4 regions of the Bacillus tequilensis genome follow, and region 2 is predicted to be linked to each of the others. Evidence: riboswitches for the same ligand, from Rfam matches in the RefSeq annotation. Region 2 holds a riboswitch; each other region holds the start of a gene.
The links. Region 2 has a riboswitch for thiamine pyrophosphate ahead of thiT (energy-coupled thiamine transporter ThiT). Riboswitches for the same ligand answer to the same signal wherever they lie in the genome.
Positions count from the first base shown of each region.

Region 1: linked by a shared signal. The riboswitch ahead of tenA (thiaminase II) and the one ahead of thiT (energy-coupled thiamine transporter ThiT) in region 2 are both predicted to bind thiamine pyrophosphate.
Region 3: linked by a shared signal. The riboswitch ahead of thiC (phosphomethylpyrimidine synthase ThiC) and the one ahead of thiT (energy-coupled thiamine transporter ThiT) in region 2 are both predicted to bind thiamine pyrophosphate.
Region 4: linked by a shared signal. The riboswitch ahead of thiU (HMP/thiamine ABC transporter substrate-binding protein ThiU) and the one ahead of thiT (energy-coupled thiamine transporter ThiT) in region 2 are both predicted to bind thiamine pyrophosphate.

Region 1 is NZ_CP048852.1:1,166,073-1,171,523, forward strand. It holds gene prpE (bis(5'-nucleosyl)-tetraphosphatase PrpE) at 1-480, opposite strand, end outside; gene G4P54_RS06145 (monovalent cation:proton antiporter family protein) at 713-2,557, shown strand; TPP riboswitch at 2,618-2,726, shown strand; gene tenA (thiaminase II) at 2,807-3,520, shown strand; gene tenI (thiazole tautomerase TenI) at 3,495-4,112, shown strand; gene thiO (glycine oxidase ThiO) at 4,096-5,205, shown strand; gene thiS (sulfur carrier protein ThiS) at 5,205-5,405, shown strand; gene thiG (thiazole synthase) at 5,402-5,451, shown strand, end outside.
Region 2 is NZ_CP048852.1:2,978,851-2,984,301, forward strand. It holds rRNA gene G4P54_RS15850 (16S ribosomal RNA) at 117-1,666, opposite strand; TPP riboswitch at 2,045-2,146, shown strand; gene thiT (energy-coupled thiamine transporter ThiT) at 2,247-2,825, shown strand; gene G4P54_RS15860 (GNAT family N-acetyltransferase) at 2,865-3,386, opposite strand; gene floT (flotillin lipid rafts scaffold protein FloT) at 3,411-4,940, opposite strand; gene G4P54_RS15870 (NfeD family membrane protein) at 4,959-5,451, opposite strand, start outside.
Region 3 is NZ_CP048852.1:887,125-892,575, forward strand. It holds tRNA gene G4P54_RS04675 (tRNA-Leu) at 1-71, shown strand, start outside; tRNA gene G4P54_RS04680 (tRNA-Leu) at 328-409, shown strand; gene spo0M (sporulation control protein Spo0M) at 494-1,270, opposite strand; gene G4P54_RS04690 (hypothetical protein) at 1,408-1,611, shown strand; gene G4P54_RS04695 (spore coat protein) at 1,629-1,910, opposite strand; gene G4P54_RS04700 (Type 1 glutamine amidotransferase-like domain-containing protein) at 2,035-2,727, shown strand; TPP riboswitch at 2,796-2,903, shown strand; gene thiC (phosphomethylpyrimidine synthase ThiC) at 3,035-4,807, shown strand; gene G4P54_RS04710 (FbpB family small basic protein) at 4,938-5,135, shown strand; gene katA (catalase KatA) at 5,160-5,451, opposite strand, start outside.
Region 4 is NZ_CP048852.1:1,303,864-1,309,314, forward strand. It holds gene thiX (HMP/thiamine ABC transporter permease ThiX) at 1-185, opposite strand, end outside; gene G4P54_RS06980 (ABC transporter ATP-binding protein) at 160-1,794, opposite strand; gene G4P54_RS06985 (ECF transporter S component) at 1,781-2,380, opposite strand; gene thiU (HMP/thiamine ABC transporter substrate-binding protein ThiU) at 2,382-2,984, opposite strand; TPP riboswitch at 3,083-3,195, opposite strand; gene G4P54_RS06995 (transcriptional regulator SplA domain-containing protein) at 3,500-3,637, shown strand; M-box (ykoK) riboswitch at 3,744-3,910, shown strand; gene G4P54_RS21465 (hypothetical protein) at 4,001-4,123, shown strand; gene mgtE (magnesium transporter) at 4,141-5,451, shown strand, end outside.

The sequences.
Region 1 (5,451 bases), 1.8 Mb from region 2:
GTAAAGCACAAAGTCTTTCACTCTGCCGGTATATTTGCCGATATCGTCAGCCTTTATGCCAGCATGGGCGACAACTAATTCTCCGTTATGTAAGATGTCGTAAAGCGGGGCCGTTTCGTACAGCTTCATAAACTGTTCGCTGACTGCTTTTCTTTCTTCTTTAGAAAATTCTTCAAGTTCTGCCGCTGTTGTTTCCAGCCCATGCATCACTTTCACCGGATTTCCTTTTAAGTAGCGGTACAGCTTATTGCAATGATTTCCCGGGACATAACGTACTGCGCCTTTTTCGTAAGCACCGGCTACAAAACGGATGACCTCTATTGATTTTGGTCCTCTGTCAGTTAAATCTCCGGCAAAAACAAGCACCCTGCCTTCTGCGTGGACAGGCACTCCATTTTTGATTGTGTAGCCAAGCTTTTGGATTAATGCCGTCATTTCGTCATAGCAGCCGTGAATATCACTGATGATATCGTAAGCCATGCGGTAGCCTCCTTGCTGATTGTTTTATTTATTATGATGCAAAGTGCTGTGAGTCATCACAAGCTTTTATGTGCAAATTATAGAAGAATGATTTTCTAAACAGGATTAAGACCTTATTGCTTTATTTTTCATCATCACCCTTGTTAAAATCGCGTTATGTTTTTTAAAACATGTGGTTCTGTTCTTTGATTGAGAACTGGAATAACCCTGATCAAAAAAGGAGGTTCTGATTATGGCCCATACATCTGTTGCATCTTTAGTTGTTGTACTTATCGTTGCATTTTTGACACCTATCCTTCTACATCGGTTTAAACTCAGCATCCCGGTTGTTGTTGCTGAAATCATTATGGGGCTGATTATTGGAAAAAGCGGTCTTAATTTAGTTGTGGAGGGTGATACATGGCTCCAGACACTTTCGATGCTCGGATTTATCTTTTTAATGTTTTTAAGCGGACTTGAAATTGATTTTTCATCGTTTGAGAAAGGAAAGAAAAAGCAGCTTTTGCCGAACGGCAAGGAAGCGCCTCATACGTTTGCTGCGGCATCTGTTATTTTTGCCGGTATTTTTATTTTATCATTGCTCTTGTCCTATGGGTTCGTCCTGGCTGGATTTATTCAAAATGCTTTTTTAATGACGCTTATTATTTCAACGATTTCGTTAGGCGTTGTCGTTCCAACGCTGAAAGAAGAACGGATCATGAATTCAAATATCGGCCAGATTATTTTGCTCGTTGCTGTTATTGCGGATTTGGCTACGATGATTCTTCTTGCAGTTTTTTCTTCTTTATACGGAGAGGACAGCGGGAACATGTGGCTCTTGATGATTCTGTTTGTTGCCGGAGTGGTGCTTTACTTTTTCGGCCGGGTCTTTAAACATCGCTCTTTTGTTCAATCTATGTCAAAAGGGACGGTCCAGATCGGGACGCGTGCCATTTTCACGTTAATCATCGTGCTCGTTGCCCTTTCTGAATCACTTGGGGCAGAAAATATTCTCGGCGCTTTCTTAGCGGGTGTTCTCGTTTCCCTTCTTTCACCAAACAAAGAGCTTGTTCAGCAGCTGGATTCATTCGGCTACGGGTTCTTAATACCGATTTTCTTTGTAATGGTCGGTGTGAAGCTGGATATTTGGACTCTTTTCCAAGATAAAACCATTTTAATCATGATTCCGCTTCTGCTACTGGCGCTGTTAGTCAGCAAAATCATTCCTGTCCTGTACTTAAAGAGGTGGTATGATAACCGAACCATTTTCGCGTCTGGTTTCCTGCTGACATCAACGCTTTCGCTCGTGATTGCCGCTGCGACAATCGGACAGCAGCTTCACGTGATTAGTGCGAATATGTCAGGCGCGCTAATTTTAGTAGCCGTTATTGCAAGTATTTTTACGCCGATCTGTTTTAAAAAATTGTACAAACGGGAAGAGCAGCCGGAGGAGAAAAAGACGATTACGTTCATCGGCGCCAATCAAATGACTTTGCCTGTTACACTTGAGTTGCCGGAGAACGAGTATGACGTGCGGGTTGTTCATGTCTATCAGGAAAATGCTGAGGAAAAGCTGTCAGACTCAGTATTTACAGTTGAAACGATTTCTGATTATGAGCTTGAAACCCTTGATTCGCTCGGTATTTTTGATGCTGATATCCTTGTGGTGGCGACAGGGAATGAAGACATGAATACGGACATTGCATTACGTGCAAAAGAAAAAGGTACAGAAAGAGTCATTGCCAGCGTTGGATCGCCGGAGAATGAAGCAGCTCTGAAGGAGCAGGGAATCAGTATTTTTTCTATTCTGCTGTCGACCAAAACGCTGCTTCGTGCGCTGATAGAAGCGCCTGGTGTCATGAAGCTTCTCACGAATCAGGAGTCTTCGCTGTATCAAATTAATATGGAAAACAGCACATACGACGGTGTCATATTACGGGAATTCCCTTTAACAGGCGACGTCATTTTTGTCAGGATTTTCAGAGGGGTCGACAGCATTGTTCCTCATGGGGATACAAGGCTGAAGCTGGGAGACCGCTTAATTGTTACCGGATCCAGGGGGTATGTAACGGATCTTAAGAAAACATTGGAAGGATAAATCTTGACCAAATAGGGATTCGTGTTAATATAGAGGTGCAGAACAATTCAATATGATTCGTATAACCACTAGGGGTGTCCTTCATAAGGGCTGAGATAAAAGTGTGACTTTTAGACCCTCATAACTTGAACAGGTTCAGACCTGCGTAGGGAAGTGGAGCGGTATTTGTGTTATTTTACTATGCCAATTCCAAACCACTTTTCCTTGCGGGAGAGTGGTTTTTTATTTTTCAGACAGGGGGAATGATGTGTGAAGTTTTCAGAAGAATGCCGCAGTGCAGCCTCAGAATGGTGGGAGGGGAGCTTTGTTCATCCGTTCGTTCAGGGAATCGGTGACGGAACGCTTCCCATTGACCGTTTTACATACTACGTGCTTCAGGATTCTTATTATTTAACGCATTTTGCGAAGGTACAGTCATTCGGTGCCGCTTATGCAAAAGACCTTTATACAACGGGGCGGATGGCGAGCCACGCCCAAGGTACATATGAGGCGGAAATGGCGCTTCATCGCGAGTTTGCGGAGCTGTTGGAAATCAGCGAGGAAGAGCGCAAGGCGTTTAAGCCGTCTCCTACGGCATACTCTTATACATCCCATATGTACCGTTCGGTTTTGAGCGGGAATTTTGCTGAGATCTTAGCGGCCCTGCTGCCATGCTACTGGCTGTATTACGAGGTTGGGGAGAAATTGCTGACGTGTGATCCAGGGCATCCGATTTATCAGAAATGGATCAGCACATATGGCGGTGACTGGTTCAAACAGCAGGTTGAAGAGCAAATCAATCGTTTTAATGAGCTGGCGGAAAACAGCACGAAAGAAGTGCGCGCCAAGATGAAAGAAAATTTTGTGATTTCCAGCTACTATGAATATCAATTTTGGGGAATGGCCTATCAAAAAGAAGGCTGGTCTGAAAGCGGTATAAAAGAAGAGGTGGAGGAATGTGGAGCTTCACGCCATAACGGATGACTGCAAGCCGGTTGAAGAGCTGGCAAGAGCGGTGATCGCTATTCACAATGAAGTTGATTTTATTCACATTCGGGAACGGTCAAAAACGGCGGCTGACATTTTGAAACTGCTTGAGCTTATTTCTAAAGGCGGGGTAGACAAACGAAAACTGATCATGAATGGGCGAGTGGATATTGCGCTTTTTTCCACGATTCATCGCGTGCAGCTGCCAAGCAGCAGCTTTTCGCCGAAGCAGGTCAGAGCCAGATTTCCTCACCTTCATATCGGGCGGTCGGTGCATTCGTTTGAGGAAGCGGTTCAAGCAGAAAAGGAAGACGCAGACTACGTGCTGTTTGGCCATGTGTATGAAACGGATTGTAAAAAGGGTCTTGAAGGCAGAGGGATGTCATTGCTGTCAGATATAAAACAGCGGCTTTCCATCCCGGTTATCGCGATCGGCGGAATGACGCCGGACAGATTAAGAGATGTAAAACAAGCAGGAGCAGACGGCATCGCAGTGATGTCAGGAATATTTTCCTCTGCTGATCCTTTGGAAGCTGCCAGACGATATTCCCGTAAGCTAAAGGAGATGCGCTATGAAAAAGCATTATGATGCAGTTGTCATTGGAGGCGGCATAATCGGTTCCGCCATTGCTTACCATTTAGCAAAGGAAAACAAAAGCATCGCATTGTTTGAAAGCGAAACAATAGGCGGCAGAACAACAAGTGCTGCTGCCGGAATGCTGGGCGCCCACGCCGAGTGCGAGGAACGTGACGCGTTTTTTGATTTCGCCCTGCACAGCCAGCGTCTGTACAGAGGTCTTGGTGAAGAGCTTTACACATTATCTGGTATTGATATCAGGCAGCATAACGGCGGCATGTTTAAGCTTGCGTTTTCTAAAGAAGATGTGCTGCGGCTGAGGAAGATGGATGACTTGGATTCTGTCAGCTGGCATACCAAAGATGAAGTGTTAGATAAAGAGCCGTATACGTCTGATGACATTTTCGGAGCATCTTTTATTCAGGATGATGTGCACGTAGAGCCTTATTTTGTTTGCAAGGCATATGCGAAAGCAGCGAAAGCGCTCGGGGCGGAGATTTTTGAGCATACGCCCGTTCTGCATGTCGAACGTGACGGTGATGCGCTGTCCATTGAGACACCGAAGGGTATCGTGTGGGCGGATCATGTCGCGGTTGCCAGCGGGGTATGGAGCGGGATGCTTTTTAAACAGCTCGGGCTGAACCATGCATTTTTCTCTGTGAAAGGGGAGTGCCTGTCCGTGTGGAACGATGATATCCCGCTGACAACAACACTTTACCATGACCATTGCTATATCGTACCGAGAAAAAGCGGCAGACTGGTTGTCGGTGCGACGATGAAGCCGGGTGACTGGAGTGAAACACCGGATCTTGGCGGATTGGAATCGATTATGAAAAAAGCAAAAACGATGCTGCCGGCCATTCAGAATATGAAGGTGGATCGTTTTTGGGCTGGACTGCGGCCGGGGACAAAGGATGGGAAACCGTACATCGGCAGACACCCCGAGGACAGCCGTATTGTATTTGCGGCGGGCCATTTCAGAAATGGGATTCTGCTTGCTCCGGCAACGGGTGCTTTGATCAGTGATCTCATCATGAATAAAGAGGTCAATCAAGACTGGCTGCACGCATTCCGAATTGATCGCAAGGAGGCGGTTCACATATGATGCTACAGCTGAACGGTAAAGACGTGAAGTGGGAAAAAGACACAGGTACCATTCAAGACCTGCTGGCGTCTTATGAGCTTGAAAATAAAATTGTCATCGTTGAAAGAAATAAAGAAATTATCGGCAAAGAACATTATCACGAGGTTGAGCTTTGTGATCGCGATGTCATTGAAATTGTCCATTTTGTAGGAGGCGGATGAGCATGTTAACAATTGGGGGCAAATCATTCCAATCAAGATTGCTGCT
Region 2 (5,451 bases):
ACTGTTATCTAGTTTTCAAAGAACACGTTTCGAAGGAATGATCCTTCAAAACTAAACAAGACAGGGAACGTTCTGTTTATAAGACCCGAGGTCTTATATTCCGTATATATCCTTAGAAAGGAGGTGATCCAGCCGCACCTTCCGATACGGCTACCTTGTTACGACTTCACCCCAATCATCTGTCCCACCTTCGGCGGCTGGCTCCTAAAAGGTTACCTCACCGACTTCGGGTGTTACAAACTCTCGTGGTGTGACGGGCGGTGTGTACAAGGCCCGGGAACGTATTCACCGCGGCATGCTGATCCGCGATTACTAGCGATTCCAGCTTCACGCAGTCGAGTTGCAGACTGCGATCCGAACTGAGAACAGATTTGTGGGATTGGCTTAACCTCGCGGTTTCGCTGCCCTTTGTTCTGTCCATTGTAGCACGTGTGTAGCCCAGGTCATAAGGGGCATGATGATTTGACGTCATCCCCACCTTCCTCCGGTTTGTCACCGGCAGTCACCTTAGAGTGCCCAACTGAATGCTGGCAACTAAGATCAAGGGTTGCGCTCGTTGCGGGACTTAACCCAACATCTCACGACACGAGCTGACGACAACCATGCACCACCTGTCACTCTGCCCCCGAAGGGGACGTCCTATCTCTAGGATTGTCAGAGGATGTCAAGACCTGGTAAGGTTCTTCGCGTTGCTTCGAATTAAACCACATGCTCCACCGCTTGTGCGGGCCCCCGTCAATTCCTTTGAGTTTCAGTCTTGCGACCGTACTCCCCAGGCGGAGTGCTTAATGCGTTAGCTGCAGCACTAAGGGGCGGAAACCCCCTAACACTTAGCACTCATCGTTTACGGCGTGGACTACCAGGGTATCTAATCCTGTTCGCTCCCCACGCTTTCGCTCCTCAGCGTCAGTTACAGACCAGAGAGTCGCCTTCGCCACTGGTGTTCCTCCACATCTCTACGCATTTCACCGCTACACGTGGAATTCCACTCTCCTCTTCTGCACTCAAGTTCCCCAGTTTCCAATGACCCTCCCCGGTTGAGCCGGGGGCTTTCACATCAGACTTAAGAAACCGCCTGCGAGCCCTTTACGCCCAATAATTCCGGACAACGCTTGCCACCTACGTATTACCGCGGCTGCTGGCACGTAGTTAGCCGTGGCTTTCTGGTTAGGTACCGTCAAGGTACCGCCCTATTCGAACGGTACTTGTTCTTCCCTAACAACAGAGCTTTACGATCCGAAAACCTTCATCACTCACGCGGCGTTGCTCCGTCAGACTTTCGTCCATTGCGGAAGATTCCCTACTGCTGCCTCCCGTAGGAGTCTGGGCCGTGTCTCAGTCCCAGTGTGGCCGATCACCCTCTCAGGTCGGCTACGCATCGTCGCCTTGGTGAGCCATTACCTCACCAACTAGCTAATGCGCCGCGGGTCCATCTGTAAGTGGTAGCCGAAGCCACCTTTTATGTTTGAACCATGCGGTTCAAACAACCATCCGGTATTAGCCCCGGTTTCCCGGAGTTATCCCAGTCTTACAGGCAGGTTACCCACGTGTTACTCACCCGTCCGCCGCTAACATCAGGGAGCAAGCTCCCATCTGTCCGCTCGACTTGCATGTATTAGGCACGCCGCCAGCGTTCGTCCTGAGCCAGGATCAAACTCTCCGATAAAAGTTTGACTGACTACGCACATCGCTGTGCGATTTGTTTAAAAAATGAATTAACAGGTACGTTTTGTCTTGTTTAGTTTTCAAAGATCATGACTGCCGCCTAGCGAAGCAGCTTTACTAATATAACATTCAGCCTCTTTTTTGTCAACAACTTTTTAAATTGTTTTGAAGCTTCTTATTTTGTCTGCTGTTCATCAGCGACGTTTAATACTATAACATCCGTATTTATTTATTGCAATAGTTTTGGCAAAAAAATTATAAAACAAATAAACTATAATCCTTGTCATGAGATATAACTATTTTAAAAGAACATATACACCAATAATGTAATCTTGTTGTTTTTTTCTTTTTCTTGTATAGTAGAAACGAACTGAATACTGATGACCACAAGGGGAGCATTAAAGCTGAGAGTGAGCGATTTCGTTCTGACCCTTTGAACCTGTTAGTTAACGCTGGCGTAGGGATGTGGCAAAGTCAAATGAATTGCAGCTCGTAAAGCAGTGCGTGGAACTTTTCTCATCCTTCCGCGTGCTGCTTTTTTGTTGTCCTTTTGGATTGTCTATCAATGGAAGGGGATTTTTATGAATCAATCTAAGCAACTGGTTCGCCTTATTGAAATTGCCATTATGACTGCGGCTGCTGTTATTTTAGACATCGTTTCAGGAATGTTTCTCAGTATGCCTCAAGGAGGCTCGGTCTCCATCATGATGATACCCATCTTTTTGATTTCGTTTCGCTGGGGTGTCAAAGCAGGCCTTACTACCGGTTTATTGACAGGTCTGGTACAAATAGCGATCGGAAACTTATTCCCACAACATCCTATACAGCTGCTGTTAGATTATATTATCGCGTTCTCAGCTATCGGCGTAAGCGGCTGTTTCGCTTCTTCTGTCCGTAAAGCTGCTGAATCCAAAACAAAAGGTAAATTAATTGCTTCAGTGATCGGTGCAGTTTTTATCGGCAGTTTCCTGCGTTATACCGCGCATGTCATTTCAGGGGCTGTGTTTTTCGGCAGCTACGCTCCAGAAGGAACGCCGGTATGGATTTATTCTTTAACTTATAATGCTACTTATATGGTCCCTTCTTTCATCATTTGTGCAATTGTCCTTTGTTTATTGTTTTTAACCGCACCGCGTTTGCTCAAAACTGACAAAACTTAAAAGCGAATCCCCCCAGCGCAGTCCGCTGGGGGGTTTTTGTTATCTTTTGAGAACTGTTTTCAAAGCAGAAAGATCCGGCCAGCCAAGGCCCACTTCTTTGATTCTTACTCCCCCGATATCAATGCTGTCCTCCGCTACTCTTTCAGGTGAATAGGACTGATAAAATATAATCGAGGGGTTCTGCTCAATGACCCATACAAACATGCTCGAAAAACCATGATGAAGCAAAAATTCTGCTCCTTTTATTAAGAGCGCCCTGCCTGCACCTTGACGCTGGCACTCTTCCAGAAGATAAATTGCGTATAGCTCGCCGTCGTAACCTTCTTGTTCAGAGCGGATAGGTCCAAATGAAGCAAAGCCGAATATCGAACCCTTTTCATCCTGAGCGACAAATACACCCTTTAACGAGCGCCTTTTCCATTTGTCTTCAAAATCCTTGTAGTTCAGACTGTTTAAATAATCAGCCGGGATCATTTCGCGGTATGTTGTCCTCCAGCTGTCTACATGCACTTTTGCAATGTCCTTTATATCCTCTACCTTCGCTTCACGTACAGCTACCACCCGCTTCTCTCCTTCCCTTACTCATTACTCTGATTTTGGGGCTGCTTTAGCTTCTTTGATTTCATTTGTTAATTCATTAATGCTTTGTTTTACGTTTCCTTTTCCTGAAAAGTTCTCCATCATTTCTTTTACGTCAATTCCCGACGAGGCTTTTAAGCTTTCTTGCAGGCTTGACATTAAGTTCGTCGCATAGCTTGTTACTTTGTTGGCACCGCTTGATTCACCGCTTCCTCCTGTATCAACCACGGTGATTTTATCAATATTTGAAAGAGGAGCCGCTGCTTGTTTCGCGTATTCCGGAAGCATTTTTACGATCATATCGAAAATCGCCGCCTGCCCGTACTGTTCAAAGGCATTGGCAATTTTCTCTTTGGCTTCCGCTTCTGCAAGACCTTTTAGGCGGATTACCTCAGCTTCTGTTTCCCCTTTCGCTTTTTCAGCTTCTGCATTTGCCAGTCCGTCAATTCTGACTTTTTCGGCCTCAGCTTGCGCCATTGCTTCTATACTGTACTTCTTGGCGTCGGCTTCCGCGAGCTGTTTGGCTTTCTCAGCTGCTGCTGACTGCTCAACAGAATAACGGTCTGCGTCGGCTTTTTTCTTCACTTCTGAGTCGTATTGACGTTCACGGCGGAGAATTTCTTTTTCTTCTAGTTCAATTTGTTTTTGGCGTTCGATAATTTTAACCTGCATTTCCTGCTCTGTGACCTGCTGGCGAGCTCTGGCAGTCTCTAAATCATAAGCCTGGTCAGCATTCGCTTTTGCCGTATCTTGTTCTCTGCGGTATTCAGCCATTTTGAGCTGATTGATTTTTTCAGCTTCGGCAATTTCCGTCGCCCGTTCAAGTTCTGATTTTTTTGCATCTTTAGCGGCTTCCGCCCGCTTTATTCGGGTCTCTTTATCAGCCTCAGCTGTTGCGATATCAGCATCACGTTTTACTTGGGCAATTCTCGGTTTTCCTAATGATTCAAGGTAACCGTTTTTATCACGGACATCTTTAATGGTAAAGGAGACAATCACAAGTCCCATTTTTGCGAGATCCTGTGAAGCGACACGCTGCACCTCTTGAGAGAACTTTTCTCTGTTTTTATAGATTTCTTCTACTGTCATGGAGCCGAGAATGGAACGAAGGTGGCCTTCTAAAACCTCCCGCGCTTCCTGCTCACGGTCGTCTTTTGATTTTCCTAAAAATTGCTCGGCCGCTGTAGCGATTTCTCCTATAGAACCGCCGATTTTAATAATCGCAGTTCCATCGGCCATTACAGGCACTCCTTGTTCTGTATAGACTTCAGGTGTCGAAACATCAAGTTTGCTTGATAAAAGGCTTAGCGGCTCTGCCTGCTGAAAGACGGGAAGGACAAAGGTTCCTCCGCCGCGGACGATTTTAAGACGGTTGCCGCCTTCATCGACGTGAACATTTTTATTGCCCAAATAGCTCCCGGTTACGATTAAGGCTTCATCAGGCCCTGCCGTACGGTACTTTGTAATAAACACAGCTATTAGTGCAATTAATAAAAAGAATACAACTCCGATGACAATTATAATCGGCATTGTCATATTACATTCCTCCTTGATTTAGATGGGTTCATGCGGAATAACCGAAAGAACTCCGTTTTTGACATCTACGACTAGCACTCTTGTGCCATAACCGATCTGTTGATTTTCAAAGCTGATCGCTGACTTCGAGATGGTGCCGCCTATCCCTTCAATGACCACTTCACCAAACCCATCAACAGGAACAGCTGTAATCACTTTACCGACCCTGCCTCTTAGATCATCTTCTTTATAAGCCAATGATTCTTCAGCGGATGATAATGGCACCAGGACAAAGAGGTGAAGCAATACCACCAGCATGATCGAAAGGATGCAAGAGAAAAGCGCTATTAACAGGCTGGACAGCGGCAATACGAGCTCGCCAATGTATCCGCCTGCCGAACAACATGTAAAAAATGCAAGCACTAATGTAGGATTAAGAAACGGAATGCCTTCTGACAGCCCTGCAAATACATCTCCGAAAAACAAAAATAACAGCGTAAGACTGCCAGCAATAATCAGCACATAAAGATAA
Region 3 (5,451 bases), 1.9 Mb from region 2:
GCAGACACACAGGACTTAAAATCCTGCGGTAGGTGACTACCGTGCCGGTTCAAGTCCGGCCCTCGGCACCAATTTTACTTACATGATAAGTTGAAATTGGTGTTTGCGTTTTGTCATTATAACTAATCACATTAATGATCTACTGAAGTAGATCATTTTTTTATTGCTTAGATTTATCATAACTGGCTAAGTTATGACACATTGATGATAAAGAACTTTCTAACACTCTTTAATTTATATTTCCAAAAAAACTTTTTTGAAATACGTTGACATATTACAAGAACCATGATATATTTATAGACGTCGGTTAGATACGACGAAAAACTTGCCGGTGTGGCGGAATTGGCAGACGCGCACGACTCAAAATCGTGTTCCTTCTGGAGTGTCGGTTCGACCCCGACCACCGGTATACTGAAAACTCGTTTTATATAAACGAGTTTTTTTATTTTATCAAAGAAAAAGAGCCCATTCTAGTTGAGGCTCTTTTTTTCATTTACTCAGCGTATTGGTCTATGATCTCTCCTAGCACCTCTTCAAGCTCTTCTGTATCTTCAAGCTCTGATTGGCTGAAGCGGACTCGTACGAGCTGTTCTCTGTCATTATACATCTCTTCCAGCCATCCTCGCAGTCCTCTTGCCCTGCGGTCGACTTCGAAAATGATTTCCAAACCGTCTTCGTCTAAAAGGAAAATGAGCTCTAATTCATCAAGCATCTGACGATAATATCCGGAAGTCGGAACGAACTCGAATTCTTGAACGAACGGTAGGCGGCGCCGGAAGTAAGGCGCTTGTTCACAGTCTGCTTCGTTAAGGCGGAAGCCTAGGTTTTCGATTGCTTCCAGCACACTTTCCATCCAAGGATGTGCTTCAACGAAAATGCGGTCATGGTCGGATTTATCGATACCGCCTTGGATATCAAGGTCTGTCACCACGGCGACCTCTACTTTCCCTACAGTGATCGGTGTATCAAGAGGGAGGGTGAATGAGAACGGAAATTGATGCTCTTCTCCAGGCTGGATGGTGAATGAACCAGTGACCCGGAAAGAATGGATTGTAGCGTATTTCCGGTGCTCTTCATCATCTTTTACAATGACGTACCGTGTATTAAGCTGTAAATCAATATAGCGGATGTCCTGAGAGATTTTCCCGCCTTTGACATGGACAGTTCCTCTTACTTCTTCTCCTGGATAGTATGCGTCTTTCTCTAAAATTGTATCTACTTTTGCGGCACCGATTCCTGCACTTGCCGCAAGCTTTTTAAAAAATGACATGTTAGATTTCCCCTTTTTCTTTTTTTCAACAGATATACGTAAGAAGGAGGAAAAAAGATTCATTTGATTCATACTTTTTTCCTATTATTTGTCCGCTTTCGGACAGACTAAGAATAATATGGAAAGCAAAGGAGCGGATTGAATTGGATAAAGAACGTATGGTTGCTGATGAATTACACAGAATGTTTTTGGCCGGTGAGCTGCAAATTACGGTAGAGGAGGATATAAACAATATTTCTGAAAGACTGAGAAACGGCGATCTCAATTTAGAGCGATTAAGCGGTGAAGACGCGTTTATAAAAGAAACGGTAAATGAGGCTTTAAGAAGAGTGGAGCAATAAAATAAAGAGACGGTGTCTCAAGACATCGTCTTTTTTGTATGACTTTGTTCCAGTTCTCTGCAAGATAAAAGCGAATCGATTTGAAATTGTTTATCTATGAGCCACCCTTTTTCCAAGAGGAATTCTGACAGTTCACCATGCAGATGGGCAGCTGCATCTAATTGATCATGCAACGCTGTTCTAAGGCCCGGGTTTGCGGTTTCTTTTATTGCGGCAGTATACTTTTTAATGCTGGTTTTGATTGTTGTTAAGCAATCAAGAACTGTTACAGGTATGATCTGGCCTGAGAAATCGTTCAATGGCTTCATCTCCTATTAATGTCAGGTGGACTTTATTTTGTAGATTCCCCTGTTCAGAAAGGATTTACCCTGCATTTATACAAAATGCTATAATGAACAACAAATGTTTCCAGGGGGTAGGATGATGAGACAGATTATTGCGATGGGCGGCGGAGGGTTTTCGATGGAGCCGGACCATTTGTCACTCGATCAATATATCATCAATCAATCAGAGCGGAAGTCGCCTCGTATTTGTTTTTTGCCGACGGCGAGCGGTGATTCTCAAAATTATGTGCAGCGGTTTTATACTGCATTTCAATCACTAGATTGTGTGCCGTCTCATTTGTCATTGTTTAAGCCGCCGTCAACAGATTTAATTTCTTTTCTTATGGAAAAGGACGTGATTTATGTCGGCGGGGGAAATACGCGGAATATGCTTGTGTTGTGGAAGGAGTGGGGGCTGGATCTCATCCTCAGAGAAGCATGGAAGAACGATGTCATTTTAGCTGGAGTAAGTGCCGGTGCGATCTGCTGGTTTGAAGAAGGTGTGACGGATTCCGCCGGGCCGCTGACCAGTATGAAAAGTTTAGGGTTTTTGCAAGGGAGCTTTTGTCCTCACTATGACGGCGAAAAGGATCGAAGACCGATATACCACCAGCTGATAGCTAACGGGTTTTTGTGCGATGGCTATGCGGCGGACGATGGAGCAGCTCTGCATTTCATAGATGATCAGCTGTTTCAGGCAGTGAGTTCAAGACTGGTTGCAAAGGCATATCGGGTGATGATGGGTGAACATGAAATCATGGAAACCCCGCTGCCGGTCAAATATTTGGGTTGAATTAGCTGAATATTTTATAAATTCCTCTTTTTATTCGAATGCTTTTATGTTAAGATGAGTCCGAAATCAATAGTTACTGGGGGTGCCCGCTTTCGGGCTGAGAGAGAAGGTAAGCTTCTTAACCCTTTGGACCTGATCTGGTTCGTACCAGCGTGGGGAAGTAGAGGAATTGCTTTTATTATTGTCGTGCTGGGCAATAATATGTTACTTTCTGACTGTAACCGGGTTCATTCATTTGAATCCGGTTTTTTGTGCTGGTTATGGGCTTGATTTTGTCCTTTCAAACGAAGAGAGGGGAAGGATAAGTATGCAAAACAATTCAGTGCAGCAAGCCAATATTTCCATTATGTCGAGTTTTTCGGGGAGCAAGAAAGTATATGTGGAGGGTTCAACTTCGGACATCCAAGTGCCGATGAGGGAGATCGAATTGAGTCCGACGACAGGATCGTTCGGTGAAGAGAAAAACGCGCCTGTGCGTGTCTATGATACAAGCGGGCCGTACACAGATCCTGATGTGACGATTAATATTGAAGAAGGATTAAAGCCGCTCCGGCAAAAGTGGATCAATGAGCGCGGCGATGTTGAAGAATATGAAGGCCGAGCTATAAAACCAGAAGATAACGGTTATAAAAAGGCAAATCCAAATATAAGCTATCCAGGGCTGCAGCGGAAGCCGCTGCGGGCGAAAGAGGGCCAAAATGTCACTCAAATGCACTATGCCAGAAAAGGCATCATTACGCCTGAGATGGAGTTTATCGCAATACGTGAGCATGTGTCTCCCGAATTTGTAAGAGACGAGGTAGCCAGCGGCCGGGCGATCATTCCTTCAAATATTAATCATCCTGAAAGTGAACCGATGATTATCGGCCGGAATTTTCATGTGAAGATTAATGCGAATATCGGGAATTCAGCAGTTACGTCATCTATCGAAGAAGAAGTCGAAAAAATGACGTGGGCCATCCGCTGGGGAGCGGATACGATGATGGATCTTTCTACCGGAAAAGACATTCATACGACGCGTGAATGGATTATCCGCAATTGCCCTGTGCCTGTGGGAACGGTTCCGATTTATCAGGCGCTTGAAAAAGTAAACGGCGTAGCGGAGGATTTAACGTGGGAGATTTATCGCGATACGCTGATCGAGCAGGCAGAGCAGGGAGTGGATTATTTTACGATTCACGCGGGTGTTTTGCTGCGGTACGTGCCATTAACCGCCAAACGGACAACGGGAATCGTGTCACGCGGAGGAGCGATTATGGCTCAGTGGTGTCTGGCTCATCATCAGGAAAGCTTTTTATACACTCATTTTGAAGAAATCTGTGAAATCATGAAAACGTATGATATTGCGTTTTCTCTTGGAGATGGGCTTCGCCCCGGATCAATTGCAGATGCTAACGACGAGGCGCAGTTTGCTGAATTAGAGACTCTTGGAGAACTGACGCAAATTGCCTGGAAGCATGATGTTCAGGTGATGATTGAGGGTCCTGGACATGTTCCGATGCATAAAATCAAAGAGAACGTCGATAAACAAATGGACATTTGCAAAGAAGCGCCTTTTTACACATTGGGACCGCTGACGACAGATATTGCGCCGGGATATGACCATATTACTTCAGCGATCGGAGCGGCGATGATCGGCTGGTATGGGACAGCGATGCTTTGTTATGTAACGCCAAAGGAGCATTTGGGGCTGCCAAACCGTGATGATGTTCGTGAAGGAGTCATTACATATAAAATTGCTGCGCACGCTGCGGACCTTGCAAAAGGGCATACCGGAGCGCAAATCCGAGATGATGCGTTATCAAAAGCCCGCTTTGAATTCCGCTGGCGGGACCAGTTTCATTTGTCTCTTGATCCGGAAAGAGCGCTTGAATATCATGATGAAACCCTCCCGGCAGAAGGAGCTAAAACCGCTCACTTCTGTTCCATGTGCGGACCGAAGTTCTGCAGCATGAGAATTTCTCAGGATATTCGGGATTATGCGAAGGCTAAAAAGCTGAGTGACTCGGATGCGATCCAAGAGGGGATGAAAGAAAAAGCCGAAGAATTTGTGAATCAAGGCAGCCGGCTGTATACATAATAGATTGACAGGCGAAATGGATTGCGTTTTAATAGATCTAATCTACATTTCCAGCATATGCCGATCGGGACACCGAAGGCTCTTATCTTTTAGATAAGGGCCTTTTTGTATGAAAAAGGAGGGAACAGTGATGGGAATCAAAAAAGAGAAGGGGAGAAAACGATTCAAGAAGCGAAAAACATACGGAAATCAGATTTTGCCGCTGGAGCTTCTGATCGAAAAAAACAAACGAGAGATTATGAACAGTGCGGAGCTCATGGAGGAAATTTATATGAAGATTGATGAGAAGCATACGGCAGTGCGTAACAAGTATAAAAAAACCCGCTAATGACAGCGGGTTTTTGCATCTCTATTAAGCATCTTTTTTAATCGGCAATCCAAGGCCTTCAGCCACGCGTTTTCCGTATTCGGGGTCCGCTTTGTAGAAGTGCTCGATTTGGCGAAGTTTGATTTCTTCTTTTTCTACAGGCTTCATAGCGTTCACGATATTTTCAACAAGGCGGGCGCGCTCATCTTCGCTCATTAAACGATAGAGATCGCCGGCTTGTGTGTAGTGGTCGTTGTGATCGTAGCTTACGCTGTCAGCGATTCCTTGTACTGGATATGCTGCTTGTTTATCCTCAGGTGACTCTTTCGGACCGCCG
Region 4 (5,451 bases), 1.7 Mb from region 2:
AACGGAATCGTAAACAAGAACCATTTTTTCAATGGGATTCTGGCAGCCGTTAGGACACCCGTAATGATGATGATATAAAAACACGCAGGGGTGTACGGGTTGTAAATAAACGACAGCATGACGACACAGGAAAAAACGGCCGCCGCTTTCACTGTCGGATTAATGAGATGTAATGACTGCATCATCACGCACCTCCTCTTGATATGCCATCCATTCATATAAGAGGGGAAGAGTGAGCTTCGCTTTTTGGACAAGTGCTGTTTCCTCAGAAAATAACCGTGCTGGAGATCCGTCAAAGGCCAGGCTTGTATCGTGAAGCACGAGCACGCTGTCGGCATACGAGGAGACCAGCTCCATATCGTGTGTAATCATAAGGACAGCGGTTCCTTCTTGTTTGATCTTCTGAATCATGTCCATGCATTCAGCCGCCGTGCGGGCGTCCTGGCCAAAGGTTGGCTCGTCTAACAATAAAACCTTTACGTCATGCATGAGCATAGTCGCGACACTCAAACGCCTTTTTTGCCCTTGGCTGATCGCGAAGGGATGATGGTCAGCCAAATGTGCAAGACCGAAACGATGCAGCAGGTGCCGCGCTTTTTTCTCAGTTTCAGTGCTTGCTTTCTGGCCGAACAGCAGCTCATCATACACCGTATCGGCGACAAACTGATGTTCCGGATTTTGAAAAACAAATCCCATTCGTTTACGCAATTCATTTTCTTTATACGCTTGCAGCGGCTTATCATATAGAAAAATCTTGCCGCTTTTCGGCTTTAAAAGACGGGCGAGGACAGATAAGAGTGTGGATTTTCCAGTGCCGTTCGGGCCGACAAGCGCCGTCAAAGAGCCTTCGCACAATGAAAAGCTGATGTCTTTGAAAATCGCCTGCTGTCCTCTTGCGAACGAAAGGCAGCTGACTTCAAGCACACTCTTCCCGGAAGGAGCTTCATTTATTTCAGGATAGCCGGCAGGAAAAGGCTCATTGAACAATGATTCTTTTGATAAAGAAAACGGCATACGGAGCTTTTCCTGAAGATCACATCCTTTAGGAATCGCGATGCCCAATTCCTTTAAGGTCTTTGCTTCATGCTGAAATAGATCTTTCGTCCGGCCATCCAGCGCTTTTTTTCCTGATTTGTCCAGCACGATGGTTCTCTCAATCCAAGGCGTCCATTCATCAAGCTGGTGCTCAATGACGAGGAGGCTGAAGCCTTTTTCCCGCTGAAGCTCCTTCATCATGTGAACGAACTCCCGCGCTGAATAAGGATCTAAAAGGGAAGTCGGTTCATCTAGCATAATAAGCTCAGGCTCCATCGCTAAAATACAGGCGAGAGCCACTTTCTGCTTTTGTCCTCCTGACAGAGTGGATATCGTTTTTTCTTTTAAATCGGTAATACGCAATTTTTCTAAAACAGCATTGATTTTCTTCGTCATCTCTTCTTTCGGAATCTGCAGATTTTCCAGCCCAAAAGCGATTTCGTCCTCCACCGTCAGCATGCAAAACTGCTGATCAGGGTCCTGAAAGACGATCCCGGCACGCTGAGCAATGGATTCGGTACCTGTAACCGGCTTTTGAAACAGGGAGACATGCCCGGACTGTATGCCGTCGCAAGCCTCAGGGTAAAGGCCGTTTAAACAAAGGGCGAGCGAACTTTTTCCGCACCCGCTTGGGCCCAGCAATAAAGCGCATTCTCCTTTATGAAGTTCAAACGAAAGGTTTTGAAAAACCGGTTTCTCGTCTTCTTCATAAGAGAAGCTGAGTTTGTCAACCTTCAGGAGTTCATTAAAGGCTTGCATGTTCTGATGCCCGCTTCCGTTTCTTTTTCAGTTCCTTTCCGAGCGCCATTCCGTTTAATACACCTGTATAAGCGAGAGAGTCGCTGACAGCCTTTCCGAGAAGCCCCGCAAGCAGTGCACCGGAAATCAGACGAATCACAAGCATAATGAGAAGATAAGTTGGTGAATAGGCTGCATAGCCGGAAACAAAGAGATCGTAAATAAAGCTGGCTGCCGAAGATCCCATTCCAGCCAGCAGAAGGACAGGCAGAGAGTATGCTTTCCAGCGTGTCGCGAGAAAAACTGCCTCAGCCCCGAGACCTTGAACGATGCCGATAACGATGACCATCGGGCCAGACGGGTTTCCCAGCAGGCACTCAACGAGCGCTGCAATCATTTCAGAAACGAGCGCCGCACCCGGTTTTCGAATCATATAAGCGGCAATGACAGAAACGATAAACCAAATGCCGTAAATCGGTTCATAAGCGATTGGCCCGAACATACCGGCAAGCACGTTTCCGAAATGCGTAAATAATAAATAAACAACGGCAAAAACGATACTGATAACGGACATGATGACAATTTCTTTTACTTTCCAGCTTTTCATGTTATCCCTGCTTCCTGTTTTTTCTTGATGGACTGTTAGCCGAAAAATTCACCGTCATGGTTACGTGGTTTGTTTGCTGTTCAGCCATGCGGAAAACAGTTTCCAATGTTCTGAATACGTCATGCGCATCCCCGTCAAGCTCGCTCGCGTAATGGACACCCTGTACAAAGGTGCCTTGGGTTTTTGCGATGTCGACAGCCTTCAAAATCAATCCCATATAATCCGGCTCATTCATTGGATAAAGGGCAAATTGGCATGGCGCTTCCGCGTTCAAGCCTCGGACAGCATCTTCATTGACACGCTTATCGTCTTTGAAAAGATATGTATCTCCCTGTGTATCGCCCGGGCATCCGATGGAAAACGTGCCGTTCATAACGATGTGCTTTTCGCTGTTCGCCGCATAAAGGTAAATGGCCTTGGCAGCGTCGAAAACATGATCAATCGATCCGCGCAAGACTGTACTGATATGGTCAGTTTTCGTCCAAACCTTGGATGTATCTGTTTTTTTCAGAGCAGACTTGATCACACTGATAAAATCATCCGTCATCGGATATAAAGAGAAGCGAAAACCGGCGATTCTGCTTGTACCGCAAATATGCTCCATTTCTAAATGCCTCCTGTTTTTTAGGATGAAATAAAAAAACTGCATATCCTAAGGGAATATGCAGTCATAGATCGATTAAGCGCACAAAAAATACACCATTCGGTCAACCTGCACTTCCCCACGCTGGTATTATCCAGATCGGGTCATAAGGGATCAAAGCGCGTTTCTCCCGCGCTTTATCTCAGCCAAAACAGCACCCCTAGTGCTTTCCGTATGCAATTTTTTATTTGACATCATCATAGATGATAAGAATCATTTTGTAAACAATGAAATGATTTTTTCATATAGGGGCAGGAGAGAATGATCACATTTGGGGAAATGCTCCATATTAATTGTCAAAAAATCGCCAGCGTGCTTTAGCTTGAATTGGAATATGAAGGATACAGCGTTACTGTTAAACAAGGTGATAACCCCTAAACTTAAGCTGTTTTAGGATTTTGTCAACAATCTAAAACCCCGCTGCATGATAAGAACCTTTCTTTTGGACAATCTAATGGGAAAAGGAGGCGAAACACATGGAAAAGAAAGAGGAGCAATACATCAATCAGGCTGAATTTGTCCCTCATCCGACGAAGGAAGGAGAGTATGCTTTATTTCTTCACGAATCATATCATTTGCTCTCGGAAGATGATGAGACACAAACAACAGAATAAGGGCTTAGGCCCTTGTTTTGTTCCGTAATTGTAATGAAAGCGCATTTATACTTTTTTGAGTTGACACAGCTTGTTTTTTTCTGTAATCTCAGTGTGTCAATTCAATTAGGAACTTCGTTAGGTGAGGCTCCTGTATGGAGATACGCTGCTGCCCAAAAATGTCCAAAGACGCCAATGGGTCAACAGAAATCATCGACATAAGGTGATTTTTAATGCAGCTGGATGTTTGATCCTATGCCATACAGTGCTAAAGCTCTACGATTGAAGGCGCCCGCACGCTTTTTTGCCGTGCTTCTTTCTCCTTCAATCCCGAAGGCTTTTTTTATGCCCTTAAAATGAAGTTTACAAAAGGAGGTGCGGAGTATGGATTCTCCCCATTCGAGTCAATCTGAAGAAGTACCCATATACTATGACAGCAAGACAATTGATTACACGATGAGGAGACAATCTGCCGCACCTTCTGGCGAGGCCGGCATGTCTCCGTAGAGGAGGTACGAGTCCCGATGGTTCAAAACATGACCTATGACGAACTCATTTTACGTATCATTATTTTATTGCGAGACGGAAAAATCAGGGATTTCAGAAGCGTTATTGATGAGCTGCAGCCCTATGATATGGCGTTTATTTTTAAAGAAATGCCGGAAAAACACCACGCCCGCTATTTATCTTATTTAACTGTAGATGATATTACTGATATGATCGGGGAGCTGGAACGCGAATTTCAGCTTGTCGTCTTAAATAAAGTCGGTAAAACAAGAGCAACACTGGCGATGAACAAAATGGACAACGATGATCTCGCTCAATTGCTTGAAGAAATGGACGAAGAACTGAAAGAACAGCTTTTGTCCAGCATGGAAGCGTCAGAGTCAAAAGCTGTGCAGCTTTTGATGAATTATCCGGCTGACTCAGCGGGACGCATGATGACAAACCGGTATGTGTGGATTCCTCAGCATTATACTGTTAAAGACGCGGTCGTCAAACTGAAAAGCTTTGCTGAAATCGCTGAATCGATCAACTACTTATATGTGATCAATGAAAGCAAACAGCTGGTGGGTGTCCTTTCCTACCGTGATTTAATTCTTGGCGAACCTGAAGAAAAGGTGCAGGATTTAATGTTTACCCGCGTTATTTCAGCAGGCGCTCTTCAGGATCAGGAAGAGGTTGCCCGTCTGATAGAACGTTACGATTTCTTGGCGATTCCGATTGTGGAAGAAAACAATGTGCTTGTCGGCATTGTAACGGTCGATGATATTATCGACGTCGTCATTCGGGAAGCTGATGAGGATTATGAGAAATTTGCCGCTTCCGGTAAAGACATCACTTTTGACACAAAGGCTTACGTCGCTGCATACCGGCGTCTGCCATGGCTGATTTTACTCTTGTTTATCGGACTGATTTCCGGAAGCATTATCAGTTATTTTGAAGATGCGCTGCAGCAGGTTGTCGCGCTGGCGTTTTTCATGCCGATGGTGTCAGGGATGACAGGAAATACAGGAACGCAATCACTCGCGGTTGTTATCCGAGGCTTGTCTAAAGAAGAAATGAACAAAAAAACGATTGTCCGCCTGATCCTTCGGGAGTTTAGAACAAGTATATATATCGGAGCGGTTTGTTCTGTTCTGATTGCGATTATCGCCATCTTATGGCAGGGGAACGCGCTTTTAGGATTTGTTGTCTCCTCTTCATTGCTCTTTACGTTAATTATCGGCACGATGTCAGGAACGATTATCCCTATTATTTTGCACAAACTGAAAGTAGACCCGGCAATCGCTTCAGGACCGCTGATTACAACGCTAAACGATATTTTGTCTTTA